Regions from separate parts of the Aeribacillus pallidus genome, predicted to be linked through region 3. Evidence: riboswitches for the same ligand, from Rfam matches in the RefSeq annotation. Region 3 holds a riboswitch; each other region holds the start of a gene.
What was found. A riboswitch is a leader RNA that binds a small molecule or an ion and turns the genes downstream of it on or off. The one in region 3 is predicted to bind S-adenosylmethionine.
Positions count from the first base shown of each region.

Region 1 (5,645 bases), on a different contig from region 3:
GCTTGGTTGCGGTGTTTTTCATAAATGGTGATAGGGAATGCTTCATGCCATTGGATGAGTAAACGAAGATCGATTTGTTCTAAGAAGCTTTTTTTGATGGCCTTTGGGTAGCGTAAAAGAAAGTACAGCATCGCTCGAGCAGCGGCGCCTTTTCCGTGTTCAGGTTCGAAGCGTCCATCTATGACGATCCCACAATGATTGCGGATTTTTTCTGTTGGTAATTCGGGTTGATAAAAAGAAAAGTCAGCATAGGGGTAATTGGACCTTCTTGAATTGCAAGCAGGTTGACAGACAAATAAATGATGCAAATCACCTTTCATTGGTTCACGTGCATGAAACCAAGATTGGGGAACAATATGTTCTGTATTATACTTTAGTTCCCTATCAATAATTTTCATTTTTTTCAATAAGGTAGAGCCCTTCTTTTTCACTTGTTTTAAAAGGGATTGGAATTGGACATACCTTTTTTGATTCGTTAAAAAGTCTTCCTGAATGAGCTTTTGCGGATCCTCTTTTTCCCCAGAATAAATACTTTTCACCGATCCATCCGGTTGCAAATCGACCCACGTATATAAATAGCGGTCTTTACTGATGGAATAAGGTAATTGGTTTTTATGCGTTGTTTTGACTAGTTCATGAAAAAGGTGAAACAATTCCGTCGCAGATTTATTTGGATGGCTAACATCTTTATAATAGGTTTGAATGTCTTTTATATCACTTTCTTCATTATAATAATGGGTAGGATCTTGCCGAACTTTCTCTTGATTTTTTAATAAAAGAAGCGAAGTGCGAAGACGATCGTTCACTTGCCTTTCTTGTTGTTCGGAGAAAAATTTCACCACTAATTGTTGCAGTTGTCTCTCCTCATTTTCCATCAATGGAATGCCCCCTTAATTAAACAAACGTTTATTTAGATCTTGGATTAAACAAACGTTTATTTAGACCTTGTCTTAAATAATTATTTCGCCATTTAGGATTTATTTCCTTTTTATCATCGAGGATAAAAATCCCCCTGCTAATCAGCAGGGGGATTACATTAACACCAGAATCCTTATTTTGATTTAATAAATCCGTTTTGTAATAACCAGTTCTTTGCTACCTCTTCAACACTTTTCTTTTCGAAATCTACTTGATAGTTCAAATTTGTGATCGTTTCATCGTCTAATTTATCTACAATTGGTTTTAATTCTTTTTCAAGATTTGGATGTTGTTGTAATACATCTGCACGAGTTGTGACCATACCGTTATAAGCAGGAAAGAAGGTTTTATCATCTTTTAAGGCTTTTAAGTTATACGCTTTAATTCTTCCATCTGTTGAATAGGCAACTGCTACATCCACTTCACCATTGCTTAATGCTTGAATAGGTAAGCCTGTCTCCATTTTTTTCACATTCTTAGATCCAAATTTAAAACCATATTCTTTTTCAATTCCTTTTAAGCCATCAGGACGGCTCGCAAATTCAGCGTTTGTAGCAAATGTTAATTTTCCAGGATTTTGATTTACGTAAGCAGCTAAATCACTAATCGTTTCGATACCAAGTTCTTTTGCTTTTTCTTCTTTTAATAAAAGAGCGAATGTATTATTAAAAGCAGCAGGACTTAACCAAATAATGTCGTTCTTTTCTTTATCGATTTTTGCAAGTTTTTCGTATGCTTGTTTTGGATCTGAAATCGTGTCTTGCTTTAAATAAGTCACTAACGCTGTTCCGGTATAGTCCCAATAAAGATCAATTTGATCATTTTCTAGAGCCTTACGAGATAGTTGACCTCCCATTTGGCCAGCTTCTTCAATTTGATATCCTTTATCTTTTAAATATAGAGCTGTAATTTTTGATAAAATGTAAGATTCTGTATGATATTTTGTCCCTACAACAATGGTATCGTCTTTCTTGTCATCTCCTGACGCTGTTTCACTATTTTTGCATCCGGTTAAAACAAACAAAGCTAGTAAAAAAATAAAGACGAAATAAAGTAATTTTTTCATGACGAGTACCCTCCTAAAAAAATAAATTTTAATTGATTGCAGATTGTCTTAAGCGAACTCCTTTTGACGTAATGAACCTTTCTATAAGACGTAAACTAGAATCTGCAATGATTGCCATTAAAGTAACAGGAACGGCTCCTGAGAGAAGATATGTACTATCGAGCATTTCAATACCTGTAAAAATATAATCTCCTAATCCTCCACCACCGATTAAATACGCTAAGGCAGCATTTCCAATATTCAGTACAACTGCTGTCCTAATGCCACCCATCATAGTTGGTAGGGCATTTGGAATCTCAATTCGAAATAGAATTTGTGTTGGTGTTAGTCCCATACCTTTAGCTGAATCCAACAACTGGTTATCAATGGATTTAATGCCTTCTACGGTATTTCGTAAAATCGGTAAGAGGGAATACATAAATAATGCAATAACAGCAGAATACAGACCGATTCCTAAAACTAACATAATAAGTGCTAAAACAGCTATACTTGGTACAGCTTGCCCGATATTAGCAAGATTGAGAAAAGCCCATTCAAACTTTTTGAATCTTTCTCTTGTTATAAAAATGCCAACAGGAATTGAAGTGAAGATGGCAAGTGCCGATGAGAGTGTAACAAGTTTCAGATGTTCAGAAAAAAGAACTATGAATTCATCTGGATAATCAAAAATAAGCTGAAAGTTCCCACTTTGATAGGCCCAAATAAGAAAAATAAGTGAACACAATAAGCAAATAAACTTAAAAAGATTTGACAAGATTTTTTTCTTCATAGTTCACTTCCTTTCTAATCGGTTTATGAGTAAGGCTGTGTAAAAAATGTTTAATATCTTGGCTATGAACAATCCCAACAGGTTGTTGTCCATTTATAATGATCGCTTGTTCATTTGAATTAAAAAGTAATTTTGATAACGCTTCACGCAGGTTTGTGTCAATCGAGATGGTTTCAGAAATTAAATGGTTTTCTACTTGTCGAACATAGCCTTCTTTCATTAAATCGGCAATTGTATAAAGGCTAAGTTGTTTGAATGTACGATCTTTCCCAATGAAATTTGCCACGAACTCATTTTTAGGAGAGAGCAACAGACGACTTGGAGTATCATATTGTATTAATTGCCCATTATTTAAAATAGCAATATAATCACCCAGCTTTATTGCTTCATCAATATCATGACTGACAAACAAAATGGTTTTCTTTACTTGTTTTTGAATTTTTAAAAACTCATCTTGCAAGTGAGTACGTATGACAGGATCTAGTGCACTAAACGGTTCATCCATTAACATGACTGGTGGATCAGCTGCCATTGCTCGAGCAATACCAATTCGCTGCTGTTGCCCACCTGATAATTGGTGAGGATATCTTTTGCGATATTCATCGGGATCAAGTCCAATCAATTCCATTAATTCACTAAATCGTTTCTGTTTTTGTTTGCTGTTCCATCTTAATAAAGTAGGTACAATCATCACGTTTTGTTCAATCGTCATATTTGGGAATAAGCCGTGATGTTGAATCACATAACCGATTTTCCGGCGAAGTTCAATTTCATTAAAATGATGAATTTCTTTTCCGTTAATAAAAATCTCTCCTTTTGACAGAGAAACAAGCCGATTCACCATTCTGAGTAAAGTGGTTTTCCCACACCCTGATGGTCCTAGTAACACAACAATTTTTCCTCTAGGTACAGATAGGTTAATGTCTTTTAGAACTGTGACATGTTTGTTATATATTTTGGAAACATGTTTAAATTCGATCATTGTATGTACCTCCGATAACTGTTCTATTTATCTCGTAAATTCATAGGGGTAAATCGTTTTTGTAACCATCCAAGTAGGCTGTCGGCAATTAGTGATATGATACAAATCAATAAACTACCGGCAAGAATCATATCTGGATGAGTTCTGGATATTCCTTGATTAATAAGAACTCCTAATCCACCTGCTCCAACAAAGGCAGCAATTGCCCCGATTCCAATATTTAATACAACCGCTGTGCGAATACCTGCTAACATGATAGGAAGAGCGTTTGGAATTTCCACTTTTAAAAGCCGCTGTACTTTAGTCATTCCCAATCCAATAGCTGCGTCTCGAATATATGGATTCACATTTTTTATTGCAAGGTATGTATTACGAATAATAGGAAGCTGTGAATACAAAACTAATGCGATAATAGCTGGTAGAAACCCAATTCCTTGGTTAATCAAGGAGAGAATCGGCATCATTAATCCAAAAAGAGCAATGCTAGGAATGGTCATAATCATATTTGTAACTTGTAGGACTGTTTCTGCTAATTCTTCATTTGTTGTCAACATAACACCTATGGGGACACCAATTGCAATAGCAATAACTAAAGACAAACCAACAAGCTGAAAATGTTCCCAGGTTAACGAAATAATCTGTTGTTGATTAGCGAATATATAATCCCAAAATTGTATAACCCTTTCCATATAGCTCCTCCTTTAATCAAATTTATGGCTCTTGTTCTCCCTTTTGAAATCTGTTGTTAGATTCAGAGTGAAATAGTCTTTGTTAAAATAAAAAGCCTCTTTCTGGAAAATAGAAAGAGGCTGAGAATGATCCTTTACATACACAAAGAAGCATTGTCATCCTTTCCTATCTTCCAAGCGTATTGCTTGCTGGAATTGGCACAGTATTCTATACAGAATCTGTTGCCGAGGATTCATCGGGCCAGTCCCTCCACCTCTCTAGATAAGAAATTATGCTTATATATTTAGTTGGTTTTAAAAACAATCAATCTTGTTATTCACTTGAACAAATAATCAAATAAATATATGATTTTATAAATTTCGTAACAATTTGATAATATTTACAATATACATACTATTTCGTTTTTCTGTCAAGCCCATTTGGGGATCGTAACAGGTTGGATCCTCTTAATTAAACAAACGTTTATTTAAACCTCGGCTTAAACAAGTGCTAATTATTATTTCGCCTTTTATGATTTATTTCCTTTTTATCATCGAGGGTTATCGTCTTAATAAAAAATAAACCCTAGTTAGGCTTGCATAAAAACCCCCCCTGCTGTCTGATATGATCCCCTTATAGTAGACAGAAAAAAGAAAGCACATTAATCTGTCTACTATGGAGGGGATTTTTTCTATGGGGAAAATACGAAAAACATATGATGTAAAGTTTAAAAAGAAAGCTGTGGATCTATATAAAAAAGAGGGCATGGGCTACAAATCGGTGGCTAAAGAGTTAGGGATTGATCATACCATGGTACGTCGATGGGTAGAACACTATGACAAAGAAGGAATGAAAGGTCTGGAGGAAAAACGCGGGAAGGCAAAAGGTCCAGGAAAAGGAAGACCGAGAACTCGTCCAGAAGATCCTGAAACGAAAATCAAGCGTCTTGAAGCGGAAGTAGAAATGCTAAAAAAAGCTCTTAAAAATGTGAAAGGGGGAATGGAAACCGTACCAACTCATAAGAAGTTCGCCATCATTCATGAAATCGCTGGTAACCATATTTCTATTCAAGAATTATGTAAGATTGCAGGCGTGTCTCGAAGTGGATATTACAATTGGGTAAAACGGCAGAAACACCCTTCTCAAAAGCAATTAGAAGACGAGCAGTTAAAGAAAAAAATCGAGGAGTGCCATAAAAAACTGAAAGGAATCTACGGGTATCGGAGAGTCAAAGTCTGGCT
Region 1 is NZ_JBCNBW010000052.1:47,515-53,159, forward strand. Features, by position in the region: gene ABES52_RS11750 (endonuclease I family protein) at 1-875, opposite strand, end outside; gene ABES52_RS11755 (ABC transporter substrate-binding protein) at 1,052-1,984, opposite strand; gene ABES52_RS11760 (ABC transporter permease) at 2,013-2,753, opposite strand; gene ABES52_RS11765 (ABC transporter ATP-binding protein) at 2,722-3,735, opposite strand; gene ABES52_RS11770 (ABC transporter permease) at 3,759-4,424, opposite strand; SAM riboswitch class I at 4,588-4,693, opposite strand; partial or broken gene ABES52_RS11775 (transposase) at 5,098-5,388, shown strand; partial or broken gene ABES52_RS11780 (IS3 family transposase) at 5,434-5,645, shown strand, end outside.
Region 1: another riboswitch for S-adenosylmethionine. It lies ahead of ABES52_RS11770 (ABC transporter permease); the one in region 3 lies ahead of ABES52_RS13095 (methionine ABC transporter ATP-binding protein).

Region 2 (5,645 bases), on a different contig from region 3:
CGGCCTCTTTTTTGTAATTATTTAATGGAACTGAAGGGATGGATTAATTGGTAAAAAAATTTATTCAATGAATTGATCAAAGTCGCATAAAATATTTTAGAAAATTCTGTATTTATTATTGACTAAAATTTAATATATTATAAACTTAATTTATATTAAATATTTACTATTTTGAAAAAATATAGAAGGTGGGAGGCGATTTCATGCGGATGTTCCGTACATACGTAGGTAGAATGGTTGCATTCATTACACTACTAGGTACTTCATTTACCCTTTTCCTTCCAAGTAGTGCATCTGCTTACAATACTTACAACGATCATGTTTTAAATGGAGGGGTTGGAAACTACGGTAACAATAAAAGGTATTATTATATCACTTCATCGGCAAGTAGTTATGAAAGTTTAATTGACCAAGCGATGAATGAATGGATTTATACAACGGAGCGTGTCGGAATTACCACCCCAATTTCATATCGTAAAACAACTACCATGTCTCAAAGTGTTATGGATATTTACGCAGGAAGTTATTACCCGAGTTATATGGGAGTGTTAGGAGAAACTGAATTTTGGAAATATGATACGAAGTTAGACCCTTATCAAGAAAATTGGGGCTGGAACAAAATTAAATTAAATAATCCTAACTTTAATAATCTAAATAGTACAGATAGGAAAGGAACTATTGCTCATGAAATGGGGCATGCTTTTGGATTAGCTCACAACAACTCAAATCCATATGCTATCATGTGTCAACTAGGTTATGGTAGAAAAGTAAGCAATTCACAAGCTGATGATCTCCATGGCATTAATTATCTGTACTAATTTGGAAAGGAAGTGGAAATATGAAAAAAACGCTCTTCGGTGTGATTGCCTTTATCATTTTAGGAACAACTTTTTATATAAATGAAAGTCATTTTAACATCCAAAATGAATCCCTAACCGTTTCTGCCAAATCGGTAGCGGTAGAGGAAAATAGACTAGAGGAAGTAACAAGAAATGAAAGGATCGAAGAAGTCGTGACAGAAGTGGATTTTGAGAAGATATATAACAATGTCGAGGAACTTATGGAAGATGCAACAGTCATTATTGAAGGAAAGGTTTTAGAAACAAGCTCTGTTCATCATGAAGTTGGGGAAGATCGTGTCGTATTTACGAAAGTAAATGTAAAAGTTTCAAAAGTATATACTGGAGATGTAAAAGCAGGACAAGAGCTTACGTTTATTGAACCTGGTGGAATGATTACAAAAGAAGCAGCAGGTGTTGGGAAAAAATTTAAAGATTATCCAAAAGAAAAATTAAAAGAAAAGGTGAAGGTTGTTTTTAATGGTGTACCCAATATGGAAAAAAATGATAAGGTGTTATTGTTTGGTGTGAAATCTGATTTTCCGTTATTGGAAGAAGAACATTATGGTATTTTAGGAGCTCATCAAGGAAAATTTAACATCAAAAACGGCAAGGCTGCTAGATATGTTCCTGACAGTATGGATAACTATTTATCGTTAGAGATGGATGAACTTGATGTTGATGAAAAAATAAAGAAATTATTGAAAGAAAAAGATAAGTAACACTTTAATGAGTAATAATTCCACCGTAATGAGGTGGATTTTTTTTGTTAGGCTCTATCCTAAAATAACTGTGGATAACTTTTGCTGTTATTTTATTCATCGATGTGCCAATGGCAATTGGCATGAATGTCTGTTAAACGATACTATTGATATTTATATATTACGCTTGTAGCGGACGCTTTCCGCGGGGAAGCCGCAGGCCGCTTCCCTCGCTACGCTCAAGTAAGGGTCCTTGCGGCTTCTTGTTCCCGCTGGAGTCGCCGCCTTTAAAAATAAAACAGCCTTTTGTTATATAAAGTACATTATTTGGACCGATTGAATTTTCTATGAAAACACGAAAAAAATATTTGACTTCTCTACTTAATCGTATTAAAGTAATAAAAGTGTAAGTTGAATAGTGGTAGTGTAAGTCTTCTTATCAAGAGAGATGGAGGGACTGGCCCGAAGAAGTCTCGGCAGCGGACTCATTTATTGAGTGCTGTGCCAAATCCAGCAAGCGGATGCTTGAAAGATAAGAAGAGTGTTACTTATGTATAAACATAAGGCCTCTTCTTATTAAAAAGAAGGGGCTTTTTTCATACCTATATTGGCCGAACACTTACATTTGAGACATACAAGATAGGAGTGAACAAGTTGGAAAAGAAGCAAGGAAGTGTGTTGGCGTTATTCCCGTTAGTGGTGTTTTTATCATTGTTCATTGGTTCAGGAGTAATGACTGGAGATTTTTATCAATTGCCGGTGTTAGTAGCGGCTTTACTTGCTAGTGCTGTGGCGTTAGTGATGAACCGAAAAGAATCGTTTGGTGTCAAAGTTGAGCGTTTTGCCAAGGGAGCTGGACACCCGGATATTATGATTATGGTGTTGATTTTCTTATTAGCCGGGGCTTTTTCTGCGACGGCTAAAGGAATGGGGGCTGTGGAATCAACGGTTAATTTAGCATTATCAGTATTGCCTCAAAATATTATCATCGCTGGATTGTTTGTAATAGCGGCCTTTATTTCGTTATCGATGGGGACATCGATGGGAACGATTGCTGCCCTTGCACCGATTGGCGTCGGTATAGGGGAGCAAACCGGGATTTCGTTATCCGTTGCGATGGCAGCGGTTGTAGGTGGTGCCATGTTTGGTGATAACTTGTCCATTATTTCCGATACAACAATTGCTGCCGTTCGTTCGCAACAAACGAAAATGAAAGACAAGTTTAAAACAAACTTTTTTATTGTGTTACCAGCAGCTATTGTGACGATTTTACTTTTCATTTTTGTCACAAGCAGTCAAGAAGTACAAGTGACCATCGGTGAATTCCAATGGGTTAAAGTGTTACCATATGTAGGTGTGCTGATTGCTGCGATTGCAGGTGTGAACGTCATCGCGGTGTTAGCCGGTGGGATCGTTCTTGCTGGAGCAATTGGCTTGGTCGATGGTAGTTATACATTGTCAACTTTTGTAGGCAAAGTGGCTGAAGGATTAAACGGCATGGCGGAAATCGTTATTTTAACGATGTTGATTGGTGGTATCGTAGAAATCATTAAACATAACGGTGGCATTCAATTTTTACTCAACCTGGTGTCTAAAAATGTCCGTTCGCCAAAAGGAGCTCAATTTAGTATCGCTGGTTTGGTGAGTGCGACCAATTTCGCGACAGCCAACAACACGATTTCTATCATTGTAGCGGGTCCGCTAGCAAAACAAATTGCAGATCAATACGACATTGATGCCCGAAAATCGGCAAGTATTTTAGACATTTTTTCTTGTGCCATTCAAGGAATCATTCCATACGGCGCACAGTTGTTAGTTGCTGCGCAAATGGCGTCGTTATCACCGCTTGAAATTATTCCGTTTTCGTTCTATCCGATGTTAATCGCTCTTTGCGGTGCTTTAGCGATTGTATTTAATTTTCCTTCTGTAAAGGCGAAACCCGTACAATCCACGAAAGAGGTATATTTAAATAACTAATGTGTAGCAAGGACTAATCTTCCTTTAAGTAGGGAGGTTAGTCTTTTTTTAACCTGTCTGAATGGGGAACGAACGTACTTCTAAACAAATCAATTGTCTAATAAACAGGAATTTTATATAATCTTATTAAACTTCCAAAAGTTAGGAGGTTAATAAATGATTCGCCGTATGACACAAAGAGATATCCCGGCTGTACAGCATGTAGCTAGAGAAAGTTGGCATGCTACTTATGCAGGGATCATTCCAAAACACGTGCAGGATGATTTTTTACATAACGCGTATTCTGATGAGCAAATGGTGCGAAGATTACAACATTCCCATCTTTGGGTGGCGGAAAAAGATGGGGAGGTTGTCGGTTATGCGAACTTTTCTCCTGTCACCGATGGAAAAGTCGAGCTCGGGGCGATTTATTTGTTACCAGCATACCAAGGACAAGGAATCGGAACGGCTTTATTAAATCGAGGATTACAAGAACTACTTGATGTAAAAGAGGTATGGGTGAACGTTGAAAAGCAAAATCGAATTGGCCGAACATTTTATGAAGCAAAAGGATTTCAATTGGTCAAAGAATTTACCGAAGATTTTGCCGGGCATCAATTGCAAACGATTCGAATGGTGCTTAAGGTAAATGAAAAAAAGAGCTGACCAATACAGCAGCTCTTTTTAATAGTACTTAAATTCACTTTTTACTTTTGCCGTAATGTCGAGCGTACCTGGTGAAATGGGCGTGATTTCTTCATAGGTATCGTAAGTGGCTGCTTTGACGAGTGTTAGGGGACGATCTTCTGTCAGCTCAGTGATGGAAATGGGTGTCTCATCTAACGTGACTCGAATGGCGGAAACAATCGCTCGAGCTTTTTTGAATGACTGATGAACTGCTTGTATGAGCGCTTGTTGATAGTACTGTTCCGGTTGGGAAACGAGAAATTGAATATTGCCGATTTGATTTGCACCATGCTGGACGGCGGTATCAAGGATCGTCCCTACCATCGTTAAATCGTCGACGGTGACTTCGACGAGGTTGACGACTTCATATCCGCGGAAAATCCGTTTCCCATCCACATAATCGTATTGTGGAGTGATACGGTACTGAGACGTTTGGATGTCGTCACGAGGGACTCCAAGATTGACGATCGATGTGATGACTTGATTCATACGGACGGCATTTTCCTGTTGGGCGGATTGAACATTTTCGTTGGTTGTACTTACACCTAAAGTGAGTTTCGCTTGATCAGGTTGAGCGGTCACTGTTCCTTCGCCATAAACAAGGAGCGTTCGTTTTTTTCGTTCCATCTCTTTTTTAACAGGAAGTCGATAATACATAACCGTTCTCCTTTCGTGAAAAGTGCCATTAATTCATTGTATGTAGAGACGGTTCTGTATTTTCGTAAAGAAAAAAGAAGAGGAATACCTCCTCTTCTAACGAATGTTAACGGATTGGATCGTTTGGCGTAACGTGTTTGCGGAATGATGAAGCTGTTTCTGTTCCTCTGGATTAAGCGGTAATTCAATAATTTGTCGAATTCCTTGGCGGTTAATGATAGCTGGAACACCTAGATAAACATCTTCTTCTCCATAGGAACCATCAAGTAAGGCAGAAACGGTTAAAATGCTATTTTCATTTTGGAAAATCGCTTTTGTAATCCGAACAAGTCCCATTGCAATCCCGTAATATGTAGCCCCTTTTAAATGAATAATGTCATACGCCGCATTGCGAACATTGAAAAAGATTTGTTGTAAATCCTTCATTTTCGAGTTGTCATTCATGTACTCTTTTAATGTTTGGCCACCAATCGTTGCATGGCTCCAAACTGGAAACTCCGTATCACCGTGTTCACCCATAATATAGGCATGCACGTTCCGAGGGTCCACTTGAAAGTATGAACCAAGCAAGTAACGGAAGCGAGCAGTATCTAAAATCGTTCCGGAACCAATTACTTTTTCTTTCGGTAAGCCTGAGAATTTCCAAGAAGCATAGGACAACACGTCAACCGGATTGGTGGCAATGAGTAAAATCCCATTAAATCCACTGGACATCACTTGCTCAATAATCGTTTGGAAAATCGCTACGTTTTTTTCGACTAAATCAAGCCGTGTCTCACCAGGTTTTTGGTTCGCTCCTGCCGTA
Region 2 is NZ_JBCNBW010000081.1:3,189-8,833, forward strand. Features, by position in the region: gene ABES52_RS15970 (matrixin family metalloprotease) at 204-818, shown strand; gene ABES52_RS15975 (hypothetical protein) at 839-1,561, shown strand; SAM riboswitch class I at 1,974-2,079, shown strand; gene ABES52_RS15980 (Na+/H+ antiporter NhaC family protein) at 2,195-3,517, shown strand; gene ABES52_RS15985 (GNAT family N-acetyltransferase) at 3,674-4,162, shown strand; gene ABES52_RS15990 (SIMPL domain-containing protein) at 4,181-4,840, opposite strand; gene ABES52_RS15995 (L-lactate dehydrogenase) at 4,937-5,645, opposite strand, start outside.
Region 2: another riboswitch for S-adenosylmethionine. It lies ahead of ABES52_RS15980 (Na+/H+ antiporter NhaC family protein); the one in region 3 lies ahead of ABES52_RS13095 (methionine ABC transporter ATP-binding protein).

Region 3 (5,645 bases):
ATGGAACTAAGACAGCTCATTTATTTTGTGGAAGTAGCGAAAAGAGAACACGTTTCTGAAGCAGCCGATACACTCCACGTGGCCCAGTCCGCGATCAGTCGCCAGATTGCTAATTTAGAGGCCGAGTTAGGGGTCCAATTGTTTGAACGAGAAGGACGAAATGTCAAGCTAACACCAATTGGAAAGTATTTTTTACCCCATGCCGAAGCTGTGTTACGAGCAGTCGAAAACGCCAAGCAGCAAATTGAGGAATATTTAGATCCCGAACATGGGACGATTAAAATTGGATTTCCGTCCAGTTTAGCCAGTCATACGCTGCCAATGGTGATTTCCTCCTTTAAAGAAGAACATCCAAATGTCAAATTCCATTTACGTCAAGGATCGTATCATTTTTTAATCGAAGCGGTGAAAAATCGAGAGCTCGATTTAGCGTTTATTGGCCCCGTTCCAACGGATGAGAAAGAACTAAAAGGAGAAATTTTATTTATGGAGTCCTTTGCTGTACTATTGCCCCTTCACCATCACTTAGCCAAACGAGAGCGTTTAGCCTTAAATGAACTGCGCAATGAACCGTTCGTTACCTTTCCGAAAGGGTATGTACTCCATACCATCGTCATTAATGCTTGCCGACAAGCCGGTTTTTCTCCGATCATCTCCTCGGAAGGAGAAGATTTAGACGCAATCAAAGGACTGGTATCAGCTGGAATTGGGGTAACCCTTCTTCCAGAAAACACATTTTATGACACGATGCCTCGCTACACGGTCAAAATTCCGATTGACATGCCCCAAGTGAAACGAAATGTTGGGGTCATTTATTCTACTCGCCATAACCTCGCTCCGTCTGTTAAAGTGTTTTATGATTTTGTTAAACAATTTTTCTCAAGGTTGCAGCAGTATCAATAAAAAAATACACCCAACATAAAGGGACAGGTTGTACTGTCTCTTCTTAAAGGCTCTACCCTAAAATAACTGTGGATAACTTTTACTGTTATTTCATTCATCGGTGTTCCAATGGCAATTGGCATGAATGTCTGTTAAACGATACTGTTGATATTTATACATTCCGCTTGTGGCGGACGCTTTCCGCGGGCAAGCCGCAAGCCGCTTCCCTCGCTCAAATAAGGGTCTTGCCTGGCTTCTTGTTCCCGCTGGAGTCGCCGCCTTTCGCTTCATGTGTTTAACTTGCTAAAAATCAACTATGACATATAACATAGCCTTCTTAAAAGAAAGAAAAGATAAAAATAAATAGTTTTCTTTACCCGACTACCCCTTTTTTATTTCTCTTATTTATAAAAAAATTTTTCCTTTAAATCACAACCATGTAAGCGTTATCTTGAAAAGGAAATAAAAAACACTTATTGACAATGATTTACTTAGATATTAAGATTGATATCAAATTCAATACGAAAGACCGCTTATCAAGAGAGACCGAGGGAACAGGCCCGATGACGTCCGGCAACCTCCTGATCATAGGAACGGTGCCACATCCTGCAGAATGGCTTCCATTCTGAAAGATAAGTCGTGTACATAGATACCGATGCCTCTTTCTGAATGGAAGAGGCATTTTTTGTTATTTTCGTAGTTATATAAATTTTTTGATTGTTAAAACATCTCAAACCGAATAGGAGTGAGCAATTAGATGATTGCGATTAAAGACTTAGTAAAAGTGTATACGACCAAACATAAACAAGTCGTTGGTGTCGATCACGTTTCGTTAACCATCAACAAAGGAGAAATCTTTGGCATCGTTGGCTATAGCGGTGCAGGAAAAAGTACCCTATTGCGCTGCATAAACCTTTTAGAACGGCCGACGTCGGGAAATGTCATCATCGATGGAGTCGATTTAACGTCTTTAAATGAAAAGGAATTGCGTCAAGCCCGATTAAAAATAGGGATGATTTTTCAGCATTTCCATCTTGTTAGCTCGAAAACAGTATTCGAAAATATCGCCTTTGCCTTAAAAGCGGCGAAAAAATCAAAAAGTGAAATTGAAAAAAGAGTAACGGAACTGTTGGAGATGGTTGGTCTTCTGGATAAACGAGATGCCTATCCTTCCCAATTAAGTGGTGGACAAAAACAGCGTGTCGGTATTGCCCGAGCTTTAGCCAATGAACCATCTGTTCTTTTATGCGATGAAGCCACATCAGCCCTTGATCCAAGTACGACCAAGTCGATTTTGTCCTTGTTAAAAAAGATTAATCGAGAACTTGGCATTACAATCGTGTTAATTACCCATGAGATGGAAGTCGTGAAAGATATTTGCGACCGGATTGCTGTGATGCAGGATGGAAAAGTCATTGAATTAGGCACCGTTTATGAAATTTTCACCAATCCGAAAGAAGAATTAACCAAATCGTTTATCGAAAGTGTGATTCAATTTGACCTTCCGGAACACCTGTTACAAAAACAGACTGGAACGATTGTCAAAATACAGTTTAAAGGGGAGATCGCGGAACAGGCCGTTGTTTCGGATATGCTGCAAACATTTAAGGTGAGAGGAAATATTTTGCACGGGAAAATTGAGTACATTCAAGACTTACCATTAGGGATTTTTATTATGGAACTAACCGGCGATCCTCAAGAAGTTCAAAAAGCCATTGAATATATTTCTCATCGAACAAGTGGATTGGAGGTGATTGGAAGTGCTGCTTGATTCATTGCTAAACTTACTACCTGAATTAAACAAAGCGTTTTTAGAAACTCTTTATATGGTAGCCATTTCTCTTTCCATCGCCTGTTTACTAGGTCTACCATTAGGAATTTTGTTATTTGTCACCGACAGGGGGCTGTTTTTAGAAAATAAGACCATCCAATCAACCCTCGGATTTGTCGTCAATATGGTTCGTTCCATTCCGTTTGTTATTTTACTAGTGGGCCTTTTACCATTAACGAAACTCATCGCCGGAACCACGATTGGACCGACGGCTGCTTCTGTTTCCTTGTCCGTCGCAGCGATTCCGTTTTTTGCGAGAATCGTAGAAACGTCGTTGCGGGAAATTGATAAAGGCGTTATTGAAGCAGCGGTTGCGGTTGGGGCGACGCCATGGATGATTATAAAAGATGTACTCCTACCTGAAGCCCGTCCTGGAATTATGCATGGCCTTACCATTACCACGATCAGTTTAGTAGGATATTCTGCTATGGCTGGTATTGTAGGTGGTGGAGGAATTGGAGACTTAGCCATCCGCTTCGGGTATTACCGCTACGATAATACCGTAATGATTACGACAATTGTCATATTAATTTGTCTTGTTCAACTCATTCAGTTTCTTGGCGACCATATCGCTCGTCTAGTAGATAAGCGATAATAACGCTAAAAAATAAATCTATTGCATTACATATCCTAGGGGGTACAGACATGAAAAAATTTTCGATCATTCTCATTTTACTTTTATCGATTGGACTTCTAGCTGCTTGCGGAAGCAACGAAACTTCGTCGAATGCAGCCGAGAAAAAAGAACTTACCATTGGAGCGACATCCGGTCCTTACAGTGACATGGTTCGTAAAGCGATTCAACCGATTTTGGAAAAGAAAGGCTATAAAGTCAAAGTCGTTGAATTTAGCGACTACATTCAGCCGAACTTAGCGCTTGCAAATGGTGACTTAGACGCGAATCTGTTTCAGCATAAAATTTATATGGAAAAGTTTGCTGAAGAACATCATTTAGACCTATCGGAAGTGATTATCGTTCCGACGGCTCCGATGGGAATTTACTCTCATAAATTTAATTCATTAGACGAAATTGAAGAAGGTAGCGAAATTGCGATTCCGAACGACCCAACAAACTTAGCACGAGCTCTATTAATCTTACAAGATGCCGGACTAATTACTCTTGATTCATCCGTAAACCCATTAACGGTTTCAGAAAAAGACGTAAAAGAAAATGTAAAAAACCTACAATTTAAACCAATTGAAGCTGGCCAGCTGCCTCGGGCTGTAGAAAGTGTGGACTTAGCGGCTGTTCCAGGAAACTACGCGTTAGCGGCTAAAATGAATTTACTTGATGCCCTTGAGTTAGAGAACATGCCAGATGACTACCGAAATCGCGTCGTCGTTAATACGAAAGATTTAGACAAACCATTTGTCAAAGACATTAAAGAAGCCGTTGAATCCGAGGAGTTTGAACAAGTCATCGATAAAGATTTCCAAGGCTTCGGAAAACCGCAATGGATGTTAAATCGAAAATAAACTTCCTTTAGCGAAGCGCCGCATGGTTGCGGTGCTTTCCTTATCTTTATAAACAATTAAGGAGTGATTCGATTGGACCTGTTAGAAGTGCGTGGTGCACCGAATGATTATGTATGTGAAAGCGGAGTGATCCAGCACCTTGAACCATTCCTGAAAAGATATGGTTTTACGAAAGCTTTTGTCATCTGTGGACAGAGATCATGGAACGCCGTTGAACCTTATTTCCCGAAAGACCGAACATTATCTTATTCCTTTTTTCGTTATCATGGAGAATGTTCTCTATCAGAAATCGAACGGTTATCCTCCCATTGTATCGATTATGATGTCATCATTGGAATTGGCGGTGGAAAAGTACTCGATTTAGCAAAAGCTGTCGCCAATCAAGTACGATTAGACGTCGTATTAATACCAACACTCGCATCGACGTGTGCCGCTTGGACCCCGTTGAGCGTTATTTATGATGATAACGGAACTTATGTAAGATACGATATCTTTCCTAAATCCGCTACGTTTGTTTTAGTTGATCCCAACATGTTGTTACATTCACCTGTCGCCTACCTCCGAGCAGGTATAGCTGACACGTTAGCGAAATGGTATGAGGCCGATTGTATCATTCGGCAACTCCCATGCCCTCCCCTTTCCATAAAAATTGCGCACCAAACAGCGTATTTATGTAAAACAACATTACTCGAACACGGTCCAAAAGCTATCAACGATTTATTAGAAAAGCGTGACTCGTTCTCCTTTCGACAAGTAATAGAAACGAATATCATGGCCGGGGGGATGGTTGGTGGATTTGGTGATCGATATGGACGAGTAGCGGGAGCTCATTCTGTTCATAACGGGCTAACAAAAGTATCATCTACTCATCATTTACTTCACGGAGAAAAAGTAGCTTACGGCATTTTGATTCAGCTAGTTATCGAGAATAATTGGGATGAAATCCACAGGCTTCTCCCCTTCTATCAAGCGTTACAGCTCCCATTTACATTTCAACAGCTTGGTTTACCGAATGAAAAAGAAGTCTTACACACCATTGCCGAGGCCATTGTTCAACCAGAAGAGTCCATCCATTTAATGAATGTCCCTATCAATAAAGAAACAATGGTGGAAGCTTTTTATCAACTAGAGGAATTTGCTAGTAATTATAAAAACAAGGAGAGACATGCACTTTAGAAAGTGGGGTTTCTCCTTTTTTTATACCAAAATATTAAAAAACGTAATTTTGCGCCAATTAGCCAATATTACCTTTTTGTGGACTTGCCCATATGAAATAAAGATATCCCAAGAATGCACGTTCATGTTTGTGAATGATTAAATTGGATTGCTTGACAATATCTATGATATCCCGATTTTGATGACATCCAATAGCTTTAACGGCAAAATCATCAAGTTTCATTTGAATCCATGCCAGTGCCGGGACGGAAAATAGTCCATGCTCCATAAGTAATACCTG
Region 3 is NZ_JBCNBW010000060.1:5,727-11,371, reverse strand. Features, by position in the region: gene gltC (glutamate biosynthesis transcriptional regulator GltC) at 1-903, shown strand; gene ABES52_RS13100 (hypothetical protein) at 994-1,173, opposite strand; SAM riboswitch class I at 1,413-1,521, shown strand; gene ABES52_RS13095 (methionine ABC transporter ATP-binding protein) at 1,640-2,653, shown strand; gene ABES52_RS13090 (methionine ABC transporter permease) at 2,643-3,308, shown strand; gene ABES52_RS13085 (MetQ/NlpA family ABC transporter substrate-binding protein) at 3,359-4,189, shown strand; gene ABES52_RS13080 (iron-containing alcohol dehydrogenase family protein) at 4,262-5,365, shown strand; gene ABES52_RS13075 (class I SAM-dependent methyltransferase) at 5,424-5,645, opposite strand, start outside.

Region 4 (5,645 bases), on a different contig from region 3:
ACGACAACCGTAAGCCTAATCGCCTAATCAATTCGAAATCCCCATACTTATTACAACATGCTTACAATCCTGTAGAGTGGTATGAGTGGGAACCCGAAGCATTCGAAAGGGCAAAAAGGGAAAATAAACCTATTTTTTTAAGTATTGGATATAGTACGTGTCATTGGTGCCACGTAATGGAAAGAGAATCGTTTGAAGACGAAGAGGTCGCTAATCTGCTAAATAAAAACTTTGTTTCTATAAAAGTCGACCGTGAAGAGCGACCGGATATTGATTCGCTTTACATGCGAGTATGCCAGATGATGACGGGGCAAGGTGGTTGGCCGCTGACGGTATTTTTAACACCTGACAAAAAACCGTTTTATGCCGGCACGTATTTTCCAAAGCATAGTAAGTACGGCAGGCCGGGAATGCTCGATTTACTACCGCAAATTGCAAACGCGTACAAAAGTAATCCGCAACGCATTGATAAAATTACTTCCCAACTAACAGAAGCCCTACAAGAACGACCAGAAGCCCAAACTTCAAAAGGAATACAAGAAACGCATGTTCATGAGGCGTACAATGGACTATTACGCCAATTTGATGCCATTTACGGTGGATTTGGTCAACCACCTAAATTTCCGTTGGCGCATCAACATTTGTTTTTGATGAGATATTATTATTGGACCGGAAACAATCAAGCGCTGCAAATGGTCACAAAGACGCTTGATGCAATGTTGGATGGGGGCATTTATGATCAGCTCGGATCAGGATTTGCTCGTTATTCCGTTGACGGGAAGTGGTTGGTGCCTCATTTTGAGAAAATGCTGTACGATCAAGCGTTAATGTTATTTGCTTTAACAGAAGCATATCAAATAACGAAGAATGAACGGTATAAACAAGTCATTAAAGAGGTAGTTTCGTTTATACAACGGGAAATGACCGATACTCAAGGAGCCTTTTATTCCGCCATTGACGCTGACAGCGAGGGAGAAGAAGGAACGTACTACATTTGGTCGAAACAAGAAGTCATCGACCTTTTGGGACCGAAAGAGGGCGAAGTGTTTTGTGACGTCTTTAATATGACGGAACAAGGGAACTTCGAAGGAAAAAATATATTAAACTTGATTCGCACTTCGTTAGAAAAATTAGCGTCTAATCATAACATTTCCATCGATCAAGTAGAGAAAATTATACAGCAAGGAAAAAAGACCTTATTCGAACGACGACAACAACGTGTGTATCCGCATGTGGATGATAAAGTCTTAACATCATGGAATGGTCTCATGATTGCAGCACTTGCCAAAGCTGGTGCCGCATTAAAAGAAGCCACTTTTCTCCAAATGGCAAACCGTGCGCTTCAATTCATTGAACAACACTTGTGGACCGAATCGGGCTTAAAGGCACGTTACCGCGATGGAGAAGTCAAATACCAAGCATATCTTGACGATTACGCCTTTTTATTGTGGGCGTATGTTGAATTATTCCAAGCTGAAGGTCAGTCAACCTACCTTCACCAAGCTCTTAAGTTGTATCGAGAGATGATGAACCGCTTTTGGGACCCGAATGGAGGCTTTTATTTTACTGATGAAAACGGAGAACAACTACTCGTCCGGGAAAAGCAATGGTACGATGGAGCGATTCCATCTGGAAATGGCATCGCATCGTATCAGTTATGGCGTTTATATAAGCTTACAAATGATGAGCAAATGTTCACCACGGTTAAACAATTGTTACAAGCAGCAGCTAACGAAGTCACCCACTATCCTTCCGGTTATTTATGTACCGTTCAAACGGCCATGGCTCTTAGTCATGGTGGCGAGGAAGTAGTTGTTTCGGGCAAAGACGAACGAAAAGACGAAGAACTTTTTCAGTGGTTGCGGACGAGCTTTCTTCCGTTTACTGTTTTTCAAAAACAAGAAGACGTATCAAAGCAGTGGACCGTTCAAATTTGCCAACAATTTGTTTGTCAACAACCTGTTCATACCGTTGAGGAAGTAAAAAAATATTTTATAAAAAATGAAAAAAATGATTGACACTTTCGCCCATTGAAGGTAATATCTTCATAAAAACTGCATAAGCGTGCTGAACACTCTTATCGAGAGTTGGCGGAGGGAATTGGCCCGATGAAGCCGCAGCAACCGACCGTAATACCGCTGTGAGGCGGGGCACCTAATTTTTAGGGGCCGTGTATATTACACGAAGGCACGGTGCTAAATCCAACAGGAGCATATGAAAAGTTCCTGGGAGATAAGAGGTTTGAAGAATGTGTCCTTCATGCCTCTTTCTTTCGGAAAGAGGCATTTTTATATTTTGAAAGGGGGGTTTGGGAAAAGAACAAAAGCTATGTACTTCTACATAAAAAATAAATAAAGGGAGAGAGTGTGAAGCATGAAAAACATTCAATGGAAATGGCTACTTGTCTTTATTAGTGTTATCTGGTTAGTAAGTGGTTGTACAAACGAACAAGATCAAGTGAGTGCACCAGTAGAAGAAGAGAAGACTTCTGAAACGAAGACAACGAAAACAAGTTCGTCAAGCGAAATCCCGGCAGTGTTTGATCGTCCAATCAAAATCGCGTCTGTCAATCAATTGTCGATCGGGACCTTTACTTCACAATATATTCAAGGGATTAAAGAGCAAGTGGAAGCATTTGGTGGAGAGGTGCAATTTTACAATGCCGATAACGATTTAACGAAAATGGCTTCGCTACTAGATACTGCCATCAACCAGGGAGCGGATGCCATTTTAATTGACCATGGTCGTGCCGACGCTTTGGAAGCAGGTGTAAAAAAGCGCTTGAAAAAGGAATTCCAGTGGTTGCATTTGACAATGATTTGAATCTTCCTGGAGTAACGGTTATTGACCAAGATGATTATAGTTTGGCGTGGAATTCCCTACGGACGTTAGCTCAAGACTTAAATGGGAAAGGAAATATCGTTTATATTTGGGTAGCTGGCTATACGCCAATGGAAAGACGGAATGTGATCTATGAGGCGTTTAAACAAAGATATCCGAATATTCAAGAAATTGCACGATTCGGTACGGCATCTGCCAATACAGCGTTAGATACGCAAGCCCAAATGGAAGCAATTTTACAACAGTATCCAAATAAAGGAGACATCGATGCGGTATTTGCGACATGGGATGAGTTTGCCAAAGGAGCCGTTAAAGCAATCCAACAAGCTGGACGTGATGAGATTAAAGTATACGGCATCGATTTAAGCGATGAAGATTTACAATTGATCCAGCAGCCGAATTCTCCATGGGTAGCAACTACGGCGACAGACCCATCCGAAATAGGACGTATTCAAGTGCGGTTTGCTTATCAAAAGTTAGCAGGGGAAGAAACACCAGATATTTTCTCCGTTACCCCTTACTTAGTGCACAGGAACCAACTGCCTGAACAAACAGTGACGATGAATGACTTACACCAATACATCCCTGGTTGGGGGCAAGCTGAAGTAGCTGTTTCACCATGGATGAAAGCGTTGGAGGAGCGCGTTAAAAATGAGTAAGCTAGAGGTTCTGCAAGTTTGTAAGTCCTTTAATGGAGTTCCGATTTTACAAAATATCAATTTTTCAGTTAAAAGAGGGGAAATTCATGCGCTCATTGGGGCAAATGGTGCAGGAAAAAGTACATTAATGAAAATTTTAGCTGGTGATTACGAAAAAGATGCCGGAGAACTATGGATTGACGGGAGAAAAGTGCACTTTACATCACCCGAAGACGCTTTACAACATGGCGTTGGGATGGTCGTTCAAGAAGTCGATACCGCGCTTGTCCCAACGCTTTCAGTCACAGAAAACGTCTTGCTTCCGTTTCTTACATCGGCTTCCATGCTAATTCGTCCTACTCAATGGAACAAACGAGCAGCCCAACATTTAGATGAAGTGGGTGCATCGATTCAGGTAACGAAACAAGTTTCTGAGTGTACGATATACGAAAAACAACTCATTTTATTGGCTCGAGCGGTGGCTCAACGAACAAACTATTTAATTTTAGATGAGCCGACCGCTCCGTTATCTTCTTATGAAACGGAGAAGTTGTTCGAAGTGATATCACACTTAAAGGAAAAAGGTGTTGGTATCATATTTATTTCCCATCGGTTAAACGAAGTGAAGCGATTAGCCGATCGGGTTACCATTTTACGAGATGGAACTGTTGTTCAAACAGCCTCTACCTCTCAGCTTTCAATAGAGGAAATGATTGAGAAAATGGTGGGGAAGGTAGTAGGCCATAAAAGAAAAACGAAAGAAAAGAAAAAAGAAGTACTTCTATCTATTGATGACCTTTTTGTACCGTCGACCAGTCAAACAGTTCAACTTTCGGTCCATCAAGGGGAAGTCGTCTGTGTAGTCGGGCTCATCGGAGCGGGGAAAAGCGAAACCGCTCGGGCAATTGTCGGAGCGGATCGGGCGGTCGGCTCCATTCAACTATACGGAAACACGTATACCTTTTCTTCACCAGCTGATGCCATTCGTGCTGGCATCTGTCTAGTCCCTGAAGAACGCAGAAAAGAAGGGATTTGGATTGATGAATCGGTCATCCAAAATTTATCGATCCCACAATTGGCTTATGAAAAGAAATGGGTTATCCCTACGTTAAAAGAAAAAGAGGCGATCACCATCATCGAAAAATTACGAATTAGGGCTGCTTCCTTGTACGAGCCATTACGATATTTGAGCGGAGGAAATCAACAAAAGGTCGCGATTGGTAAATGGTTATCCATTCCTGCATCCGTTTACGTATTTGATGAGCCGACGAAAGGAATCGATATCGGGTCAAAAGAAGAAGTGTTTCGCATCATCGAAGAATTAGCTCAAAATGGGAAAGGCATTCTTTATTTTACATCGGATGTGGATGAAGCTTTCGCAATTGCCGATCGTATTTTAATCATGCAAGATGGGGTAATTAAAAATGAGTTGCTGCCAAGTGAAATCGATGTACCAACATTAACGAAGGCAGTATCAGGAGGGATTTAGTCGTGACACAACCCGTCGTAACGAAAGAACAAGTAACCTATAAAAATGGGTTTTCATTGGGCACCTTCTTTAATAAATATGGAACACTTTTGGTTATCGTTGGAATCATTTTCTTTTTTAGTATTACAAACGACCGCTTTTTCACGTATAGCAATTTCACCGATATATTGCGTTCGATCTCGATTGTTACGTTTGTAGCTCTTGGCGTCACATGCTCACTCATTGTCGGCGGCTTTGATTTATCGGTTGGGTCCATTGTTAGCATGAGCACGATTACAAGTGCGGCGATGCTCGTTTGGTATCGGCAAGAGCTTCTTGTCGCCTTAGTCGTTCCCATCTTCGTCGGGCTACTTATCGGGCTGTTCAATAGTTTTGTTGTAATTCGTTTAAGAATCCCAGATTTATTAGGGACGTTAGCGGTCATGTATATCATCAATGGGGTCCATTTAACAGCAACAAAAGGGTATTCCATCTACAATAATATGATGTTAACCAATGGAGAAATGGCACCTGGTAAATTTATCCCTTCATTTTTATTTATTGGTCAAGGAAAATGGTTATCGATTCCGTTTCCCGTTCTTCTCATGCTTGCTGCGGTCATATTTCTTCATTTATTTTTTCGATACACAAAGACAGGCAGATTGCTCTATGTAACGGGCGGCAATCCTGAAGCGGCA
Region 4 is NZ_JBCNBW010000027.1:27,556-33,200, reverse strand. Features, by position in the region: gene ABES52_RS06625 (thioredoxin domain-containing protein) at 1-2,018, shown strand, start outside; SAM riboswitch class I at 2,075-2,239, shown strand; partial or broken gene ABES52_RS06620 (sugar ABC transporter substrate-binding protein) at 2,374-3,500, shown strand; gene ABES52_RS06615 (sugar ABC transporter ATP-binding protein) at 3,493-4,968, shown strand; gene ABES52_RS06610 (ABC transporter permease) at 4,971-5,645, shown strand, end outside.
Region 4: another riboswitch for S-adenosylmethionine. It lies ahead of ABES52_RS06620 (sugar ABC transporter substrate-binding protein); the one in region 3 lies ahead of ABES52_RS13095 (methionine ABC transporter ATP-binding protein).